DNA from 2 places in the Pseudoalteromonas sp. 2CM41L genome. Region 1 is predicted to be linked to the other one. Evidence: predicted binding sites of a transcription regulator. Region 1 holds the regulator's gene; the other holds the start of a gene.

Region 1 (12,608 bases):
GCCAGATGTAGAATACGCTTGGCGTGAAGCATATGCACTGCTTGCTGATATGTGTATTACTGAAGAAGCGGCTTTATATGAGCACAGTAAAAATAAACACGGTGGTTGGGCGGGCACGCGCCAATTTGAAATAACCAACAAACAGGTTGAATCAGCACTCGTAACAAGCTTTACACTAACGCCTATAGATGGCAAAGCGGTGATTACCCATAAACCTGGCCAATATTTAGGGGTTAAAGTTAAACCAGCGGGCGCTGAATATGAAGAAATTCGCCAGTATTCTATTTCACAAAAAGCCAATGGTAAAAACTACCGTATTAGCGTTAAAAAAGAGCTACAGCCAAAGCCTGGCATGGTGTCTAATTATTTACACTCACTAGCTCAAGGTGACATAGTTGAACTATACCCGCCTGCAGGTGATTTCTTTTTACGAAATAGTACTCAACCTACGGTGCTTATTTCAGCAGGTGTAGGGCAAACCCCAATGCTTGCGATGCTCGAAACGCTATTAAGCGATAACCCTAAGCAAAATATTATGTATTTACATGCGTGCGAAAATACGCAGCAGCACTCGTTTGCACACTATTTAAATGAATTAAGTACGGCTTATAACAGCTTGCAAACTATTACGTGGTTTAATCAAAGTAGTGAAGGGGCTGATTTTACAGGGTTAATGGACTTAACTGCCATAAAAACACAGCTACCTCTTACAAATGGTAATTTTTACTTATGTGGCCCCGCTGGGTTTATGGCGTTTGTGAAAAGCCAGTTACTGGCACTAGGTGTTAAAAACGAGCATATTCATTACGAAGTGTTTGGTCCGCATCAAGACTTATAAACCAAGTGAAAAACGATAAAGGCACACAGTATTAATGCTGTGTGCCTTTTTAATAGTATTTTATTGTGCTTTACAACTTACGTTTTTAAGCTCAATAAACATATCTTTTTTAGGATAATAAAGCACGCACTGCTTGCCGATTATTTGTAAAACAAACTTTTCTGGCTTGATATTATGCGCGCCCATTATGGGCATACCATTAGAGTCTTTACTATTTCCATGGCTTAGTAATAACTCGCTGCGTTTAGTAAAAACGGTGTCGGCCAGTGTAACTAGTGTGCCGCCCTTTGCTTTTATAATCGCTTGCTGGAGCGTGGCTATAACGCCTGGGTTTACCTCGGTAAGTAGTGCAGGCTTAGCAGTGGCATTACTCATACTGTTACAGCCTCCAATAAATAATAAGGTTAATATTGCCAGTAGTTTAGCCATTACTTATCCTTATTTAACGTAGGCCAGGTTAAATCCATATTGCCACGGTTAACGTTATTAGGTGCGTTTAAAGGTAATAGCTGCTTGCTATCGCCAGCAGCGCTTTGTACTTGCGTTTTAATACTTGCAGAGGCGGTGCTAACAGGGCACGTGCCGTTATTATCAATATGATAAAGCGCAGTAGAGAGCATCCCTTCGTTTGGATCGCCTAGTTGATTATCAAAGTCGTCACTGACTACACAGCCTTTTACATCAGCATCAAACTGTGGTGTAGGCGTTGGCGTAAAGCCTGCTGCATATTCACCAAACCCTTTACTGTTAATACCGCTAAATTGAATGGTGTAATAGGTGGTGCCACAGTTATGTGTTGGGGTAAAACCGTATGGTTTACCGCAGGTTGTGTCGCCAATGAGCACTACCTCGGCGTCAATGCCTTTTAAGCCATTAATAAAGGCTTCTGAGGCTGAACACGTACCCGATGTACTAAGCACATACACCTTAGATAGGTTTAAATCGGGGAGGCTTTCGCCAGTGCTAAAAAAAGTTGAGTAATCAATTTCTTCATCTATAAACGGAAAAGGCGACTCTACCGGTTGTTTATCGTTTTGCTGAGTTTGGTAATAAATACGGTTTTGAATGTTGGCGCTGCCCGCCACCATGTAAGCCAGCTGCGAAGAAAGCGCTAATAAACCGCCTCCGTTATATCTAAAGTCGATAACAAGCTCTTCTACGTTATCGGTTTTAAATTTATTAACGGCAGCAATTAAGCCTTCTTGGGCAATACCTATATGGCTATTAAACTGCATGTACCCTACGCTAGTGCCATTTGCAGTGGTAATGGTTTTTACGTTTTGTACCGGTGTTTGCTCTATGTTGCCGGCAGTTACGTTAAAGGTTTTTTCAGCGCCATCGTTACTGCGCACAACGATGGTGTGCGAGTCGCCATTAGTGGGGCTAAATAATCCTTCGTTTAAGGTATCTACGCCTGCTTGTGTGCTGGTATTAATGCTTACGCCATCAACTTCAAGTACAGTATCGCCACGTTGAAAACCAATTTGGCTTGCTGGTGAGTCGTCTTCTAGATAGGCAACACGTAAAATTCTATCAGCTGGGTCGCCAATAAATGCCCAATTTATACCATAGCCTGAGGTTACACCTGATTGCGCTTCTTGAAAGTAGTCCTCAGAAGGCTCTGAAAAATGAAAATTATCTTTTTTAGCACCAGAGTCGGTTAGTTCTTCGGTTTTTAGTTGGGCAAAATAATCGGCCACTGTAGCAAAGTTTTCAGGGTCGTTATCGGCTATTTCATCATACCAAAGGTAGGTTTCGTCGCTCCACGAGCGAAGCCAAAGCTTTTCGTAAAGGGCCGAACCGGCTTGGTCTGGGTAAGGCTCATTATTATTAAACGGATCGTTACCTGTGCGTGGGTTTTCGCAAAAGTTTTTTAACTCCTCCGATGGCTCAAATACACCTGCCGTCCAAGTTGGGGCTGAACTAGCAGGGGGGGTGACGACTGGGTCGGGCGTTTCATTCATGCTGCTACCACCGCCACAGCCCACAAGCGTTAGGCTTGAAAGTGCAGCAATAATAGCGAGTGTTGCTTTATTATTTTTAAACATACAAAACTACTTTTTGTAAATAAGTTGTTTAAAATACTACAACACCCGCTCATTTATTCAACGTATTCGCCCCTAAATTATGTAAATGAGTGTATACACTTAGGTGTGCTACAGCTTACTTGCGCTGCTTTTATCTGCAAATGCTTGTTTTTGCCAGGCATCAAATAGTTTTTGTTGTTTGTCTGATATTTTTAAGCCGTATGTTTTTTGCATATAGGCGTAGGTGTCGGCAATGCGCTTACGGGCATAAAAAGGAGGCTCTACAACGCGTTGTTTAAAGTTAACCTTTACTTGGCAGCGGCCATATTGGGTAGCGTTTTCGCTAAGCATACCAAAGCGATAGTTAGAGCGATCTGCGTTAATTTCGCCAATAGCAGGGGCTAAATTGTTTATATCGGCTTCCATTTTTCTAAATTTAGCACTGACCTTGCGACAGTTTTTACGACCACCGTTTTGCCAGCATTGTAACTGGTGACCAAATTCCCACGCCGGCACTATATGCTCCCACTCTATACGCAGTGCACGTACATTAACCTTGCCAGAGGAAGTTAACGTATTACGTGGAATATAACCACAGTTGCTAGGGTCGGGGATTAGCTTTTTACCTTGTTTTTTAATGTCGCAGCCGCAGTAAAGGCTTTTGGCGTTTTCGGGTAGGGTTTTAATTAAGTGCCTTTTAGCCGTTGAAAAACGGGTAAATTCTTCACTCGATGCAGAAAAACAAATACAACAAGCCACAAAGGCCAAAATAAATTTAAGCATATCCATCACATACGTGAACTACAGGAGGCGCTAGTCTAAAGTTTTGCTGCTAAAAGATAAAGCCTGAACAAATTTTAATCCGCAATGCTTAGTACACTCTATACTGATATAAAAAATAGCGAGGAGATGACTATGCTAGGTGCTTTTTCAATAAGTTTAACAGTTAAAGATATTAGAGCCTCAAAAGCGTTTTACGAAAAGTTGGGCTTTAGCGAGTTTGCAGGTGAGATAGAGCAAAACTGGCTAGTGATGAAAAACGGTGAGCATTTAATTGGCTTGTTCTCGGGTATGTTTGATAAAAACATGCTGACCTTCAATCCTGGCTGGGATCAAAACGCACAAACCGTTACAGAGTTTAAGGATGTTGATGCGCTTAGCGAATATTTTCAAAACGCTCATATCCAGGTTGAACCTGTGGGTGATAAAAGTTTTATTATTACCGACCCAGACGGCAACCCTATTTTGATTGACCAACACGTGTAAGTTTTTTTAGCCTAACGTTTTGTATTAATAAAATAATACCGCATAAACAAAATAGTACGCTGGTGGCTGCAAAACTGATGAGAAGCGGGTTGTTAAAATCTTCTCGCTCGTCGTAATCCATTATGTGTAGCATCCAAAAAAAGTCAAATATGCGCCATAGTGTGCTGCGAACGGTGATAACTTTACCGTTAATTGCATTTAAATACAGCGTGGTATTAAAGGTGTCGTTAAATTGTACTTGCCACACATTTGTTTTGTATCCCACCTCTCGAGTGCCTTGTTTTAAAAGTGTTGTGCTAATTGGCTTAGCGTCGATGAGTAAATGCGCTTGTGCATTAGCGGTAATTTGTATTTTAGTCGGTGGCTGAAAAGGGCGCCCCGTTAAACCATTAAAGCTTTGCTGCTCGTCAGTATTAATAACAGTAATAAGCGGGGTTGTTAAAAAGTGCTCAAACACTATTTGCGTGGGGTTAGGCACTTGGGCAGTAATATTATCGAGTGATGTGGGGTAGTCTGCTTGAGTAAATGGGTTTGTAAGTGTGCGCTTAGCAAGGTGCTTACCGTGTACGTATTCAAGTGGTATCGCGCTCATTACTAAGCCGCCTAAAAGCCAAGCTAAAATTTGTAAGGCAAGTAAATAGCCTAGCCACTTATGTAGTTTTCGAGCGCGCTTAAATAGTTGTTTTTTCATTTTGTGCTTCTTATTATTTTTAGCGTTAGTGTATTACAGCAGCCCATGCTTTTACTGCGGCATTTTGTCGCAGTTATTCATAAGCTTACTCTAACTTTATAAAAATAATAAAAAGGAGCGGTAAAAAATCAGTGAGGCTGTGTTTAATGCTCACGTAAGGCATTTATTAGCCCTTGTTTGCTCATTTTAGAGCGGCCACTAATACCGAGCTCTTTAGCTTTATTGTACAGCTGCTTTTTAGTGCGCTGCTCATACTTTGAGGCTTTGCCGCCTTTAACAGCGGTTTTATGAGTATTGCTATTAGCAATGCGCGCGGCTTTTTGTTTGCTCATGCCTTCATCTCGAAGCGCATCGTACTGATCGTCGTTTTTAATTTGCGGGCCATGATCTACCATAATTGTCCTCCTGAAGCGTTTAATTACACAGAGTGTGTATAACTTTCATACATAAACGGTAAAATTAAGCGTAACTAGCCTAACCCGTTTTATAAGGCAAATTAGGTGCCAATGGCGTTTAAACAGGTATTTTCTATTAATAAAGCCATGTTTAGCGCTTAGTTGATTTGGTATAAAAGTAAAACTGCGTTAAAGTTTGCGATGAAACTATAAGAGGGTAAAAAGCAGACAATGTCGGAAATTCAATTTTTAAATGTAGATCTAGAGCTTGAGTCTAAACAAGATATTAGCGCCCTGGTGGCAGACTTAAAGAAAAACGCGATGGTTTTGCATTATGACAAAGACGAATATCGTCAATTGGCGCGTATTGAAGCCTCAGGTGATATAACCACGCCAGACAAAGCAATCAACCACTTATGTGAATTAATAGAGTCGTGTTCACGTAATGCGCTTAAGCAGTGGCTAAGCTGTTCGCGCAGAACGTTTGATATAGGCTTTGAGTCGGGCACGTCACCTAAGTGTTTTAACCAAGCTCTACATGCAGATACACTGCTACGTATATCTGCCATTGGCGCTGGTATGGAAATAACAATTTACCCTATCGAAAAGTAGCCATAGTTAATTATTTGCGCTCGACAACCGCTGCGGTCATTTTTGATACGCAGCAAAGCTCGCCGCGGCTATTGGTTATTTTTATTTCCCATACAGAACTGCGCTTACCAATATGAAATGCACGAGTAACGGCGGTTAAAGTGCCATTTCGAGAGGCCTTTAGGTGGCTGGCGCTAATTTCCTGTCCAACACAATAAAATTTTGTAAAGTCCACGACAAAGTTAGCGGCGTAGCTTGCTACGGTTTCGGCAAGTACCACATTTGCGCCACCATGTACCATACCAATAGGATTATGATGCTCAGGAATAGCAGGCATGGTAGCCACCAGGTAATCATCTCCTATTTCGGTTATTTCTATGCCCATGGTTTTCATTAGCGTGCCTTGGCCGTTTATTCCCTCATCTAACTGTTTGCAAAGCTCTAATGTAATGGGTTGATGCCAAATACTCATAATTACTCCTTTATATTGAAAGCAAATTTATAGCATTTTAAATACTGAACGTCTGTAATTACCTAAAATTTATCCAGGTGCGGTGTATTTAGCTATTTTAAAGCACAATTTAAATTTGCGATTTTTATTTAACTGTATATACTCACAGTTAAATGTACTGTATGGAAAACCAGTTGTATGCGACCATTAACTAAACGCCAAGCTCAAATACTCGAACTAATAAAAGTTTTTATTAAAGACACTGGTATGCCTCCTACACGTGCCGAAATTGCGCAAACACTCGGTTTTAAAAGTGCCAATGCCGCAGAAGAGCACTTAAAAGCGCTTGCCAAAAAAGGTGTTATTAAAATGAAACCAGGCGCAAGCCGTGGTATTCAATTGGTTGAAGAAGAAGAGCCTGAGCAACTAGGGCTACCATTAATAGGTAGAGTTGCAGCGGGTTCGCCTATTTTGGCGCAAGAACATGTTGAGAGTCACTGTAAAATAGACCCACTTATGTTTAAACCAGCCGCCGACTTTTTACTGCGTGTTAACGGCATGAGTATGAAAGATATAGGTATTATGGATGGCGACTTACTTGCTGTGCACCGTACTCAAACAGCAGAAAACGGCCAAGTTGTGGTTGCACGAGTAGATGAAGACGTAACCGTAAAACGCCTAGAAAAAGCAGGTCGAAAAGTATTATTACACGCCGAAAACGAAGAGTTTACGCCAATTGAAGTAGACCTTGAAAACGAATCTTTTAATATTGAAGGGTTAGCCGTTGGCGTAATAAGAAATGCCGATTGGATGTAATTTTTAACTATTTTTAAGTAATATCTATAAATGCGCACTTTTTAGTGTGCATTTTTGTTTTAAAAACAAACCTTCCGCCATCTCAAAACGCCCTAAAATTATTTAGGCTGTAAACTTTTTTTCACTCATACTTTTATCTTCCTAAGCGTGTTACATCCCTTAATTTTGCTCGTATCTTGGCTGTTAAATAACAATTTAATACGCCGTCATTTAGTCAATTTTAAAATATCACTTGATTGTTTTTTATACTAAAACTTGCTTGTTGTACGTTTTTTAGCTAATCATTAATGTGCTGGACTAACAATAACTCACAGCTTTTTAGTTATGAGAACACACAATATACACAAACCTTTTGTTGTCCTAGCGATACCAATCAAAAATAAGATTGGTTAAAAAATAAAAATAACGAATTGGCGTTTAAGCCGTATGCCTCTTCGCTTTGCATTCGCAATAGCATCAAAGGAGCCGTCACATGGGTAAACTGACCTCTACCTTGTGGCTTGTGTTGATTATGTTCCCGCAGCAAGTGCTGGCTAATAGCCAATACAATATGCGCAAGGGCGTAACCGATATAAGTAATAATGTATATCAGCTACACATGACCATATTTTTAATATGTTGTGTGATTGGGGTGATAGTGTTCGCAATAATGTTTTGGGCACTGATTCATCACCGTAAATCTAAAGGGGCAGTTCCTGCCCAATTTCATGAAAGTACCAAAGTAGAAATTCTTTGGACTGCCATTCCGTTTGTTATTTTAATTGCCATGGCAATCCCTGCCACTAAAACCCTCATTGCGATGGAAGATGCCAGTAAGGCTGACTTAACCATTAAAATTACAGGGTCACAGTGGAAGTGGCATTATGAATATATGGGCGAAGACGTAGAGTTTTACTCTATTTTATCTACCCCTCAAGACGAAATAGCCAACCTTGCTAATAAAAACCCTAATTATTTACTTGAGGTTGATAAACCTTTAGTACTGCCAATTAATCGAAAGGTGCGTTTTTTAATGACCTCTGATGATGTTATCCACTCTTGGTGGGTACCCGATTTTGCCGTTAAAAAAGATGCCAATCCGGGGTTTATCAACGAAACGTGGACCAACATTAACGAAGAAGGTATTTACCGAGGACAGTGTGCAGAGCTGTGCGGTAAAGATCATGGTTTTATGCCCGTGGTGGTTGAAGCTAAATCGCAAGAGGATTTTAACGCATGGCTTGCAGATGCTAAGCAAGCTAAGCAAAAAGCCGCACTTGCTGATGCAGCATTGCTTGAGACAACAATTCCTAAAGAAGAGCTAATGACACTAGGTGAGCAAGTGTATATGGCAAGTTGCGCTGCGTGTCATCAACCTACAGGTATGGGGCTACCGGGCGTATTTCCTGCGTTAAAAGGCAGCCCCATTGTTTTGGGTGATATAAAAGATCACATTGATGTAGTGATTCATGGCCGCCCAGGAACTGCAATGCAGGCATTTGCAAAGCAGCTCTCAATTAAACAACTTGCAGCGGTAATTACCTATAAACGTAATGCGTGGGGTAATGAAACGGGTGATGTCATCCAACCTAGTGAAATTCAGGCAGCACTTGATGCGGAGGCGAACTAATGAGTAGCATAGTAGAACAACCTAACGCCAATGACGCTCACCACGGCCATCACCCAGCCAAAGGGTTTAAACGTTGGTTATACACAACAAACCATAAAGATATTGGCAGCATGTACTTAATTTTTTCGCTGACTATGTTTTTAATTGGCGGTGCAATGGCCATGGTTATTCGGGCTGAGTTATTTCAGCCAGGATTACAATTGGTAGACCCACACTTTTTTAACCAAATGACCACAGTACACGGTTTAATTATGGTGTTTGGTGCTGTTATGCCAGCCTTTACGGGGCTTGCTAACTGGATGGTACCGCTCATGATTGGTGCGCCAGATATGGCGCTGCCCAGAATGAACAACTGGAGCTTTTGGATTTTACCCTTCGCTTTTTTAATTTTATTGGCCTCGTTATTAATGCCTGGAGGCGGCCCCGCATTTGGCTGGACGTTCTATGCGCCGCTTTCAACAACGTATAGTAACGACAACACTGCAATGTTTGTGTTTGCAGTGCACATTATGGGGATTAGCTCAATTATGGGCGCAATAAACGTAATTGTGACCATTGTTAATTTACGTGCCCCAGGCATGACATGGATGAAACTACCATTATTTGTTTGGACATGGCTAATAACCGCATTTTTATTAATTGCTGTTATGCCCGTACTGGCCGGAGCGGTCACTATGGTGCTCACCGATAAATACTTTGGAACCAGCTTTTTTGATGCGGCAGGTGGCGGCGATCCGGTGATGTTTCAGCACATATTTTGGTTTTTTGGCCATCCCGAAGTGTACATCATGATTTTACCCGCCTTTGGTATTATTTCGACCATAGTGCCTACATTCTCACGTAAAAAACTATTTGGTTATGCCTCAATGGTTTACGCAACCTCCTCTATTGCATTACTGAGCTTTATAGTGTGGGCACATCATATGTTTACGACCGGTATGCCCGTTGCTGGCGAGCTATTTTTTATGTACGCGACCATGCTGATATCGGTGCCTACAGGGGTAAAAGTATTTAACTGGGTAGCCACTATGTGGCGAGGGTCAATAAGTTTTGAAGTGCCCATGCTATTTAGTATTGCCTTTATTGTGCTGTTTACTTTAGGGGGCTTTTCGGGGCTGATGTTGGCTATAACGCCTGCTGATTTTCAGTATCACGATACTTACTTTGTGGTGGCGCACTTTCATTACGTGTTAGTTACGGGGGCAATATTTTCGATTATGGCGGGGGCTTATTATTGGCTGCCTAAGTGGACGGGCAACATGTACAACATTGCCTTGGCTAAGTGGCATTTTTGGTTATCGCTGGTAAGCGTAAATGTATTGTTTTTCCCTATGCATTTTGTAGGGCTGGCAGGTATGCCGCGCCGTATTCCCGATTACGCCCTGCAGTTTGCTGATTTTAACGCAATCATAAGCATAGGTGGGTTTGCCTTTGGTTTATCGCAGTTACTCTTTGTGGCTGTGGTAATTAAATGTGCCCGAGGGGGCGATAAAGTCCCTGCAAAAGTATGGGATGGTGCTGAAGGTTTAGAGTGGGAAGTGGACTCTCCTGCGCCGTATCATACTTTTTCTACGCCGCCGGAAATTAAATAATGACACATGCACCGCTATTAAAGCGCCTAATTCTTATTTGTATAGGTATGTTTGCTTTTGCATTTGCCTTAGTGCCCTTATATGACGTGTTCTGCGACATAACTGGGCTTAATGGCAAGCCGTCGCTTGAGCAAGCTAAACAAAGTACACAGGTTGCACAAAATCGAGAAATAGGTGTGAGCTTTACAACCCATGCGCAAAGTGGTGCGCCGTTTATTGTTAAATCTAAAGAATACAGTGTTGATGTGAAACCAGGTGCCATGCGTGAGGTAATGTTTAGCGCAAAAAACACCAGTGATATTGATAAAGTAATGCAAGCGGTACCTTCTGTATCGCCCGGAAAGGCAGCCAAGTACTTACATAAAATAGCGTGCTTTTGCTTTGATCAACAACCCCTAAAAGCGGGTGAAGAGCTTGAGTTTAAGCTGCTTTTTTATGTTGATACCGCACTGCCGAGCGATGTAGAAGAGCTAACTTTATCGTACACCGTATTTGATATTAGTGAGCAGCTAGTAGCAAGTAATAACTAGCCTGCATGACTAGTGTAAAACTAGGAGCAAGTAACATGAATCAAGATTATGAAAACTACTACGTACCTGAGCAAAGTCCTTGGCCCATAGTGGGCGCGGTGGCGTTATTTTTTATTGCAGTGGGTGCGGCTTTAACAGTCATGAACTTAGAAAGTGAAGGGGGCAGCGGTGTGTACTTGCTATATGCAGGCATTGCAGTGCTGCTGTATATGATTTTTAGCTGGTTTAAAAATGTAATTAGCGAGTCTGATCAGGGCTTATATTCAGCGCAAATGGACCGCTCATTTCGACAAGGAATGAGCTGGTTTATATTCTCTGAAGTTATGTTTTTTATGGCCTTTTTTGGCGCATTATTTTACGCCCGCATACTGTCGGTGCCTTGGCTTGGCGGCGCTGGGAATAATGCGATGACCAACGAGGTGCTTTGGCCTACCTTTGAGGCCGTATGGCCACTACTAACCACACCAGCAGGTGAAACCACGCAAGCTATGGGGTGGCAAGGCTTACCCCTTATTAATACGCTTATTTTATTAGCGTCTTCGGTTACTTTGCATTTTGCTCACGTAGCCATTGAAAACAATAAGCGTAAACCGCTAAAAGTGATGCTAGGGGCAACCATTTTATTGGGTGTGTGCTTTTTAGCATTGCAGGTAGAAGAATATATTTATGCCTACAACGACTTAAACTTAACACTAGACGCAGGCATTTACGGGAATACATTCTTTTTGCTGACAGGTTTTCATGGCATGCATGTGACCCTTGGCGCCATCATTTTGTTTGTTGTATTTGTGCGTATTTTAAAAGGCCACTTTACGAAAGATAAACATTTTGCGTTTCAAGCAGCGGCTTGGTATTGGCATTTTGTTGATGTGGTGTGGCTGTGTTTATTTGTTTTTGTGTATGTGTTGTAACGGCTAATGGTGAGTGATTAGCCTTTATAAAACCAAGTTTTACAGCGGCTATCACCATCACCAAAACCACCACAGAAAACAGCACGCGACGGCCTAAAAAATGCGACATAGGCCGACCGCCAGATTTATCGGTCACCATAATAAATAGCGCTCTAAACAAGTTGAAAAGTATAAATAGTAACAGCAGCACAATAATAATTTTAATAATCACTGGGTTGACCCTTTATGCAGTTAATTTTAAGGCGTAAACAAAAGCTTAGCTCATTTATCGCACTTTGCGTTGTGGTAGCTGTGGTGCTGGTATGTGTACGTTTAGGGTATTGGCAATTAGCAAGGGCTGATCAAAAGCAGCAACAGTTAACAGCTATAGCTAACATGCAAACCCAAGGCGTAATGAGCTGGCAGCAATTACAGGCAATGCCTTCAAAGTGGAATAAAACAGGTGTAGTGGTTGAGCTTGTCGGAAAAATAATAAATCAGCAATACTGGCTTTTAGATAACCAAGTTTACCAAGGGCAAGTCGGTTACGACTTATTGGTGTTATTTAAGCCAAGCCAAGCAAGTGACGCTTTACTCGTTAATTTAGGGTGGGTAAAAGCGCCTATTTCACGCAGCGAATTACCTAACATCCAACTTCCTAAACGTAATATTACGTTTAAAGCGCAGATAAAAGAGCGAAATTTAACGAGCTTTAACTTACAAACCAATTCGACAAAACAAGACCTTCAAAAACGAATTCAATCAATAGATTTACAAAAGCTAAGTGAGCAGAGTAATCAATCGTTATTTAATTTTATGGCTTATCGTCAAGGTGCAGGAGATGTGCTAGCTATACCGCATTATAAAGCGGTGGTGATGAGTCCGCAAAAGCACCAAGCGTATGCAGTGCAA
Region 2 (5,860 bases), on a different contig from region 1:
AAAACTTACAAACTGCGCAAATGATCTACTTTGATACCATGTTATTTGCCAACGACGAGATGCAATTTACCTCGGTAAAAGCGGCGTCTAACGAATACCCGTTAAAAGGCGAGTTAAAAGTAAAATCATCATTGCTTGGTGAAACACAAGTAGCGCAGGGCGGCCCAAAGCCTGGCAATGTGTGGCTAAGTGAATCGGTTTTTTACAGCTTAAATATTGATATTGGCAGCCAAGTAGAGCTAGGCGCAGCAGTATTTAATGTAGAAAAAGTGGTGGTTGAAGAGCCAGATGCGCCGTTTAATGTATTTTCGAGCAGCCGCAGAGTGCTTATAAATATTGCCGATGTAGCAAAAACTGAGGTTATTCAACCTGGCAGCCGAGTAAATTATCGCCAGCTTTATGCAGGCGATGAATCAGATATAACCCGGTTTTATGAATGGTTAAAGCCGCAAATGGCTGAAAACCAACGTTGGTATGGCGTAAAAGATAGGCAGTCGCCCATATCAAATAGCTTAAACCGTGCCGAAAGCTTTTTATTACTGGCAGGTTTGCTGGGCATTATTTTGGCTACGGTTGCTATTGCTGTGTCGGCAAAGCGTTATTGTGAGCGCCAATACGACCCCGTAGCAATGATGAAAACCCTTGGCGGAAGCCGTGCATTAATCCGTAAAATATATTTTATGCACTTACTCATGGTGTGTGCTTTAGCGGTTATTGTGGGTTTAGCCATAGGCTACGGTTTGCAAGAAATAGCCACTGGTTATTTAGCAAAAAGCATGGATATGAGCTTACCTGCCGCCGGATTTAAACCTTGGCTGGTGGCCATTAGCACAGGCGTTATATGTGCAGTTATGTTCTCTATTAAGCCACTGCTTGATTTATTTGATATTCCACCGCTTAGAGTATTGCGCCGTAATTTAGGCGACAGACTAGCGGTAAGCCGTGTGCACTTAGGTTTAAGCGCGCTTACGGTGTTTTTATTAATGTGGTTATTTAGTAACAACATTAAAATAACGCTTATTTTATTTGTCTCTACGCTTGCTTTGATTGCGGTTTTGTTTGTTATTTCAAAACTAATATTTGGCGGTGGTCGTAAATTAGGCTTAAAACCAGGCAACAGTTGGTCGTTAGCTATTGCTTCTATACAAAAGCGTGCCAACGTAAATGCGGTGCAGCTTATTAGCTTTTCATTGGCGATAAAATTGCTATTGTTTTTGATTGTGCTTAAAAATGACATGATCTCAGATTGGCAGTCTCAATTACCCGCCGATGCGCCTAATGCATTTTTAGTTAATATTACACAAAACGAACTTGAGCCTGTAAATAATTACCTAGCAGAGAACGATATTTTAGTTTCGGATTTTTATCCGACCATTCGTGGGCGAGTAAATGCGGTAAATGGCGAGCTTGTTGCGCGTAAAGTGTCGTTGCAAGATAACGAGAAAAAAGATGAAGAAGCGCGTTCAGGCATAGGCCGTGAGCTTAATCTAACCTGGCTTGATAATGTGCCAGCCCAAAACGAAATTGTGCAAGGGCAGTGGTTTGGCGAAGGCGCAGTGGGTGAGGCATCGGTTGAGGAGTCTATGCTGGAGCGCCTAGACGTAGAAATAGGCGACACTTTAACATTTTTAATTGGTGCGCAATCATTTGACGCCAAAATTACCAGTGTGCGTAAAGTAAATTGGGCGACGCTAAAACCTAACTTTTTTATTATTTTAAGCCCCGATGTGCTAAAAGATTTTCCGGCAACGTATATTTCATCTGTGCGTATAGAGCCAGAGCAAAAGAAAGCGTTTAGCCAGTTACTGCGCACTTATCCAACCATTACCGCCATCGATGTAGATAACTTTGTTAAGCAAATACAATCAACCATTGAGCAGGTGTCGTTAGCTATTGGCTTTGTGCTTGCTATTGTGGTTTTGTGTGGTGCATTAGTGCTTATATCTCAGGTGCAAGCGAGCCTTGGCGAGCGAATGCAAGAAATAGTAATACTGCGAACTTTAGGCGCCAAAGGGCGGTTAATAAAAAATGCGACGCTTTATGAGTTTTTGCTATTAGGTGGCTTAGCTGGGTTTGTAGCCGCATTATTTAGTGATATAGCCTTATTGATTGTTCAGCAGCAAATGTTTGACTTAGCCGGTAAGTTGCACCCGGCAATTTGGCTAATAGGGCCAGTGTCGGGCGGGGTGTTTGTAGCCGCGCTTGGCTACTTTATGATTGCCCGTAAACTTAAACAAAATACCCAAGGCTTAGTACGTGCTTTAACCTAAGCTATACTTTTAACGCTAAACGCCCGCACTAAGTTGCGGGCGTTTTTGTTTTTACTCGCCACTGGTAATTTATACAGTGCTCTGGCATTATTACCGTTATTGAAAAATAACAATAATGAGTGTGCTGTTTGGCCATTATTTTAGGGATAGACCCAGGTTCGCGTTTAACCGGTTATGGTGTGGTTGCGCATCAAGGCGCTAAATTTACCTATTTAGGAAGCGGGTGCATTAAATTAGCCGAGCATGAGTTCCCCATACGATTAAAAATGATCTACCAAGGGATCACGCAAATAATAGAGCAGTTCTCCCCCGAAACCTTTGCCATAGAAAAAGTATTCATGGCGCATAACCCGGATGCCGCGCTAAAACTTGGCCAAGCCCGAGGAGCCGCTATAGTGGGAGCCTCTATGGCCGACTTACCCGTATTTGAATACTCAGCACGGCAAATTAAACAAGCCGTGGTAGGTAATGGCGGTGCCGATAAGTCGCAAGTGCAACACATGGTAAAAAATATTTTAAAATTACCTGGCACACCGCAAGCCGATGCGGCCGATGCGCTTGCCATTGCAATTTGCCATGCGCACTCAGAACAAAATTTAATAAAACTAGCGGGTAGCGCAAGCAAAACCGTTAGAGGACGTTTAAGGAAATAAATATGATTGGCCGTTTAAATGGCACTTTAGTTGAAAAGCAACCGCCTGAAATTTTATTAGAAGTAAGCGGCGTAGGCTACGAAGTACAAATGCCCATGACCTGTTTTTACGACTTACCCAATATTGGCGAAAACGCCATAGTGTACACACACTTTGTAGTACGCGAAGACGCACAACTATTATTTGGCTTTAATAATAAAACCGAGCGCGCGCTTTTTAGAGAACTATTAAAAGCAAATGGTGTGGGTCCTAAACTAGGCCTAGCTATTTTGTCGGGCATGTCGGCGCAACAATTTGTTAGTTGCGTAAACAACGAAGATGCCACAACATTGGTTAAATTACCGGGTGTGGGTAAAAAAACCGCTGAGCGTTTAGTGCTTGAAATGAAAGACCGCTTAAAAGATTGGGGTAACGACTTATTTACGCCATATAGCGATAATGCCGTTATAGAGCCTCCTAGCGATGCAACAATTGCCAATAATGCCGCAGACGATGCAGTATCGGCACTTGTCGCGCTTGGTTATAAATTGCCACAGGCGCAAAAAGCAGTAAAATCGGTAAGTAAACCCGATATGTCTACTGAGGTTCTTATTAAAGAATCTTTAAAATCAATGTTGTGAGTAACCCATGATTGAAGCTGATCGTTTAATTGACGCGAGCGAAAAAACCAACGAAGACACCATAGACCGCGCAATAAGGCCCAAGCTTTTAGCCGACTACAAAGGTCAGCCGCATGTTAAGCAGCAAATGGAAATATTTATAGAGGCAGCGCGCAGCCGCGGTGAAGCGCTCGATCATCTATTAATATTTGGCCCGCCGGGCTTAGGTAAAACCACGCTTGCTAATATTGTTGCCAATGAGCTTAATGTAAGTATTAAAACCACTTCGGGTCCAGTACTTGAAAAAGCCGGCGATCTTGCTGCATTGCTTACCAACCTTGAAGAAGGCGACGTGCTGTTTATTGATGAAATACACAGACTCAGCCCACAAGTTGAAGAAATACTTTACCCCGCAATGGAAGATTACCAACTCGATATTATGATTGGTGAAGGCCCCGCTGCACGCTCTATTAAATTAGACTTACCGCCGTTTACGCTTATTGGCGCGACAACACGCGCAGGCTCACTTACCTCACCACTAAGAGACCGTTTTGGCATAGTGCAGCGCTTAGAGTTTTACTCGGTAGCTGACCTATCGCATATAGTGGGGCGCTCTGCACATTACCTAGATTTACAAATGTGCGACGATGGCGCTACCGAAATTGCAAAACGCTCACGAGGCACACCGCGTATAGCAAACCGCTTATTACGTCGTGTGCGCGATTACACGCAAGTAAAATCAGATGGTACAGTAAATGCCTCAGTTGCCGAGCTTGCCCTTGATATGATTGACGTAGATAAAAGCGGGTTTGATTACATGGACCGTAAATACTTACTTGCCATTATCGAAAAATTTATGGGTGGGCCTGTAGGGCTTGATAATTTAGCCGCCGCCATAGGCGAAGAAAAAGAAACCATTGAAGATGTAATAGAGCCGTTTTTAATTCAACAAGGTTTTATACAGCGCACACCACGCGGGCGAATTGTGTCAGACAATGCGTATCATCACTTTGGTTTACTCCCCAAACAAGATTAACCCCTCTTTAGCCTGTTACAGAAAATGTAGCGGGCTACTTCCTCTGTTAAATGTAATACCAATTTGCAATAACACTTAATCATTTTGCGAGGCAAACGTATCGCTACCTGCGATAAAAACTCTCATTTACGACTGAATGCAGAAGGTATAGCAGTGCAGGAGCAATTGCCAAGAACAACGAAATAGCAAATTTTTTGCCTAGCTATCAACACGTTTTTCCAGCCTTAACATAGCTCACTTAATTAAGAAAATTAGTATAATTTTTTAAAACTTACTCAGCTTTCAGCCACTTTGTTGCAAATGTAACCAATAAATTAAAATCGTTTTGTAATTCACTTAACGTTAAGACTGGCGTGGCTATGCTGCGTACCATTAAAACCAGTTAGCTTTAAAGCAGTAGCAACATAAGAGATTAGACGTGGCGCTAATTGTGCTAATAAGTTTTACCTTGTTATAAACATGCTTTCTACTGAAAGTAGATAATTTAATAATACGAATTGGTAAAAAAAGATAGTAAATACACCGTTGGCAATTAAACAGATTGTGTAATTTATACCGGTTATATGCCAAGTTGGCGGTAAAATTTAGGCAAAAAAAAGCCCGCATATAATGCGGGCAAACAACAAGTTGAAGGAAGTAATCCAGGGAACTACGTTTTACTTAATCAGGTTTTATCCAAAAAGAGTAAAACAATGTAATACGATTAAAAATCCTATTACTAAGAACTTGGCTTAATGAAAAATGTTTCATTCAGTGCGTAAGCTCGGTATGGGAGAATAATACGGAATAAGCATTTTTTGTTCAAACTAGAAAATTTAAAATTTCAGATAAGAAAAACTAATCTTATGAATTTTATTATTGTTCGAATCTTGTACGTTAATTATTCGTTAACTTTATAAGTAGCTGAAAATTAATAAATAACTGGTCTGAGCTGTATTGTTACAGTATTAGTTATATTAGTACATGCAAAGTGGCGTGAATTACTTTTGCGTGCTTATGCACTTTTTATGAATAAACGGTGCGTTTTATTAAGTTTACTGCGTATATTTACGCACTTTCGTAGTATTAAGTTGTGTTTTACTAAACGCGGTAGTCGCGTTTTAGAAACAAACAAGCGATTAAGCGTATGTTTAACGTTTTTTGTTGCCAATTCATAGCAATATCGTTGTCAGTAAACCCTTGACTCGATACACTAGATGCAACTTATGGCCGTTACAATGGTCTTATTTACACAAAATAACCAAATTGACGTTTTTTGAAATTATTTAGGAGTTTAACGTGGGATCAGGGCTTAATTTTTTA

The links. The regulator LexA, encoded in region 1, represses DNA repair genes until DNA is damaged. The targets are predictions, from matches to a motif close to TACTGTATNNNNATACAGTA.
Region 2: ruvC (crossover junction endodeoxyribonuclease RuvC) is a predicted target of LexA. The motif match lies at 2,330-2,349, and genes of this name have one in related genera.

Annotation. Positions count from the first base shown of each region.
Region 1 covers NZ_JALNTN010000013.1:28,456-41,063, forward strand. The annotation lists gene hmpA (NO-inducible flavohemoprotein) at 1-838, shown strand, start outside; gene MTF64_RS14515 (hypothetical protein) at 899-1,267, opposite strand; gene MTF64_RS14520 (S41 family peptidase) at 1,267-2,886, opposite strand; gene MTF64_RS14525 (endonuclease) at 2,995-3,654, opposite strand; gene MTF64_RS14530 (VOC family protein) at 3,781-4,131, shown strand; gene MTF64_RS14535 (hypothetical protein) at 4,106-4,822, opposite strand; gene MTF64_RS14540 (Rho termination factor N-terminal domain-containing protein) at 4,966-5,220, opposite strand; gene MTF64_RS14545 (hypothetical protein) at 5,449-5,829, shown strand; gene MTF64_RS14550 (hotdog fold thioesterase) at 5,840-6,280, opposite strand; gene lexA (transcriptional repressor LexA) at 6,458-7,075, shown strand; gene coxB (cytochrome c oxidase subunit II) at 7,548-8,684, shown strand; gene ctaD (cytochrome c oxidase subunit I) at 8,684-10,276, shown strand; gene MTF64_RS14570 (cytochrome c oxidase assembly protein) at 10,276-10,806, shown strand; gene MTF64_RS14575 (cytochrome c oxidase subunit 3) at 10,842-11,717, shown strand; gene MTF64_RS19995 (DUF2909 domain-containing protein) at 11,617-11,928, opposite strand; gene MTF64_RS14585 (SURF1 family protein) at 11,943-12,608, shown strand, end outside.
Region 2 covers NZ_JALNTN010000005.1:35,833-41,692, forward strand. The annotation lists gene MTF64_RS08560 (FtsX-like permease family protein) at 1-2,270, shown strand, start outside; gene ruvC (crossover junction endodeoxyribonuclease RuvC) at 2,399-2,923, shown strand; gene ruvA (Holliday junction branch migration protein RuvA) at 2,926-3,543, shown strand; gene ruvB (Holliday junction branch migration DNA helicase RuvB) at 3,551-4,558, shown strand; gene tolQ (protein TolQ) at 5,837-5,860, shown strand, end outside.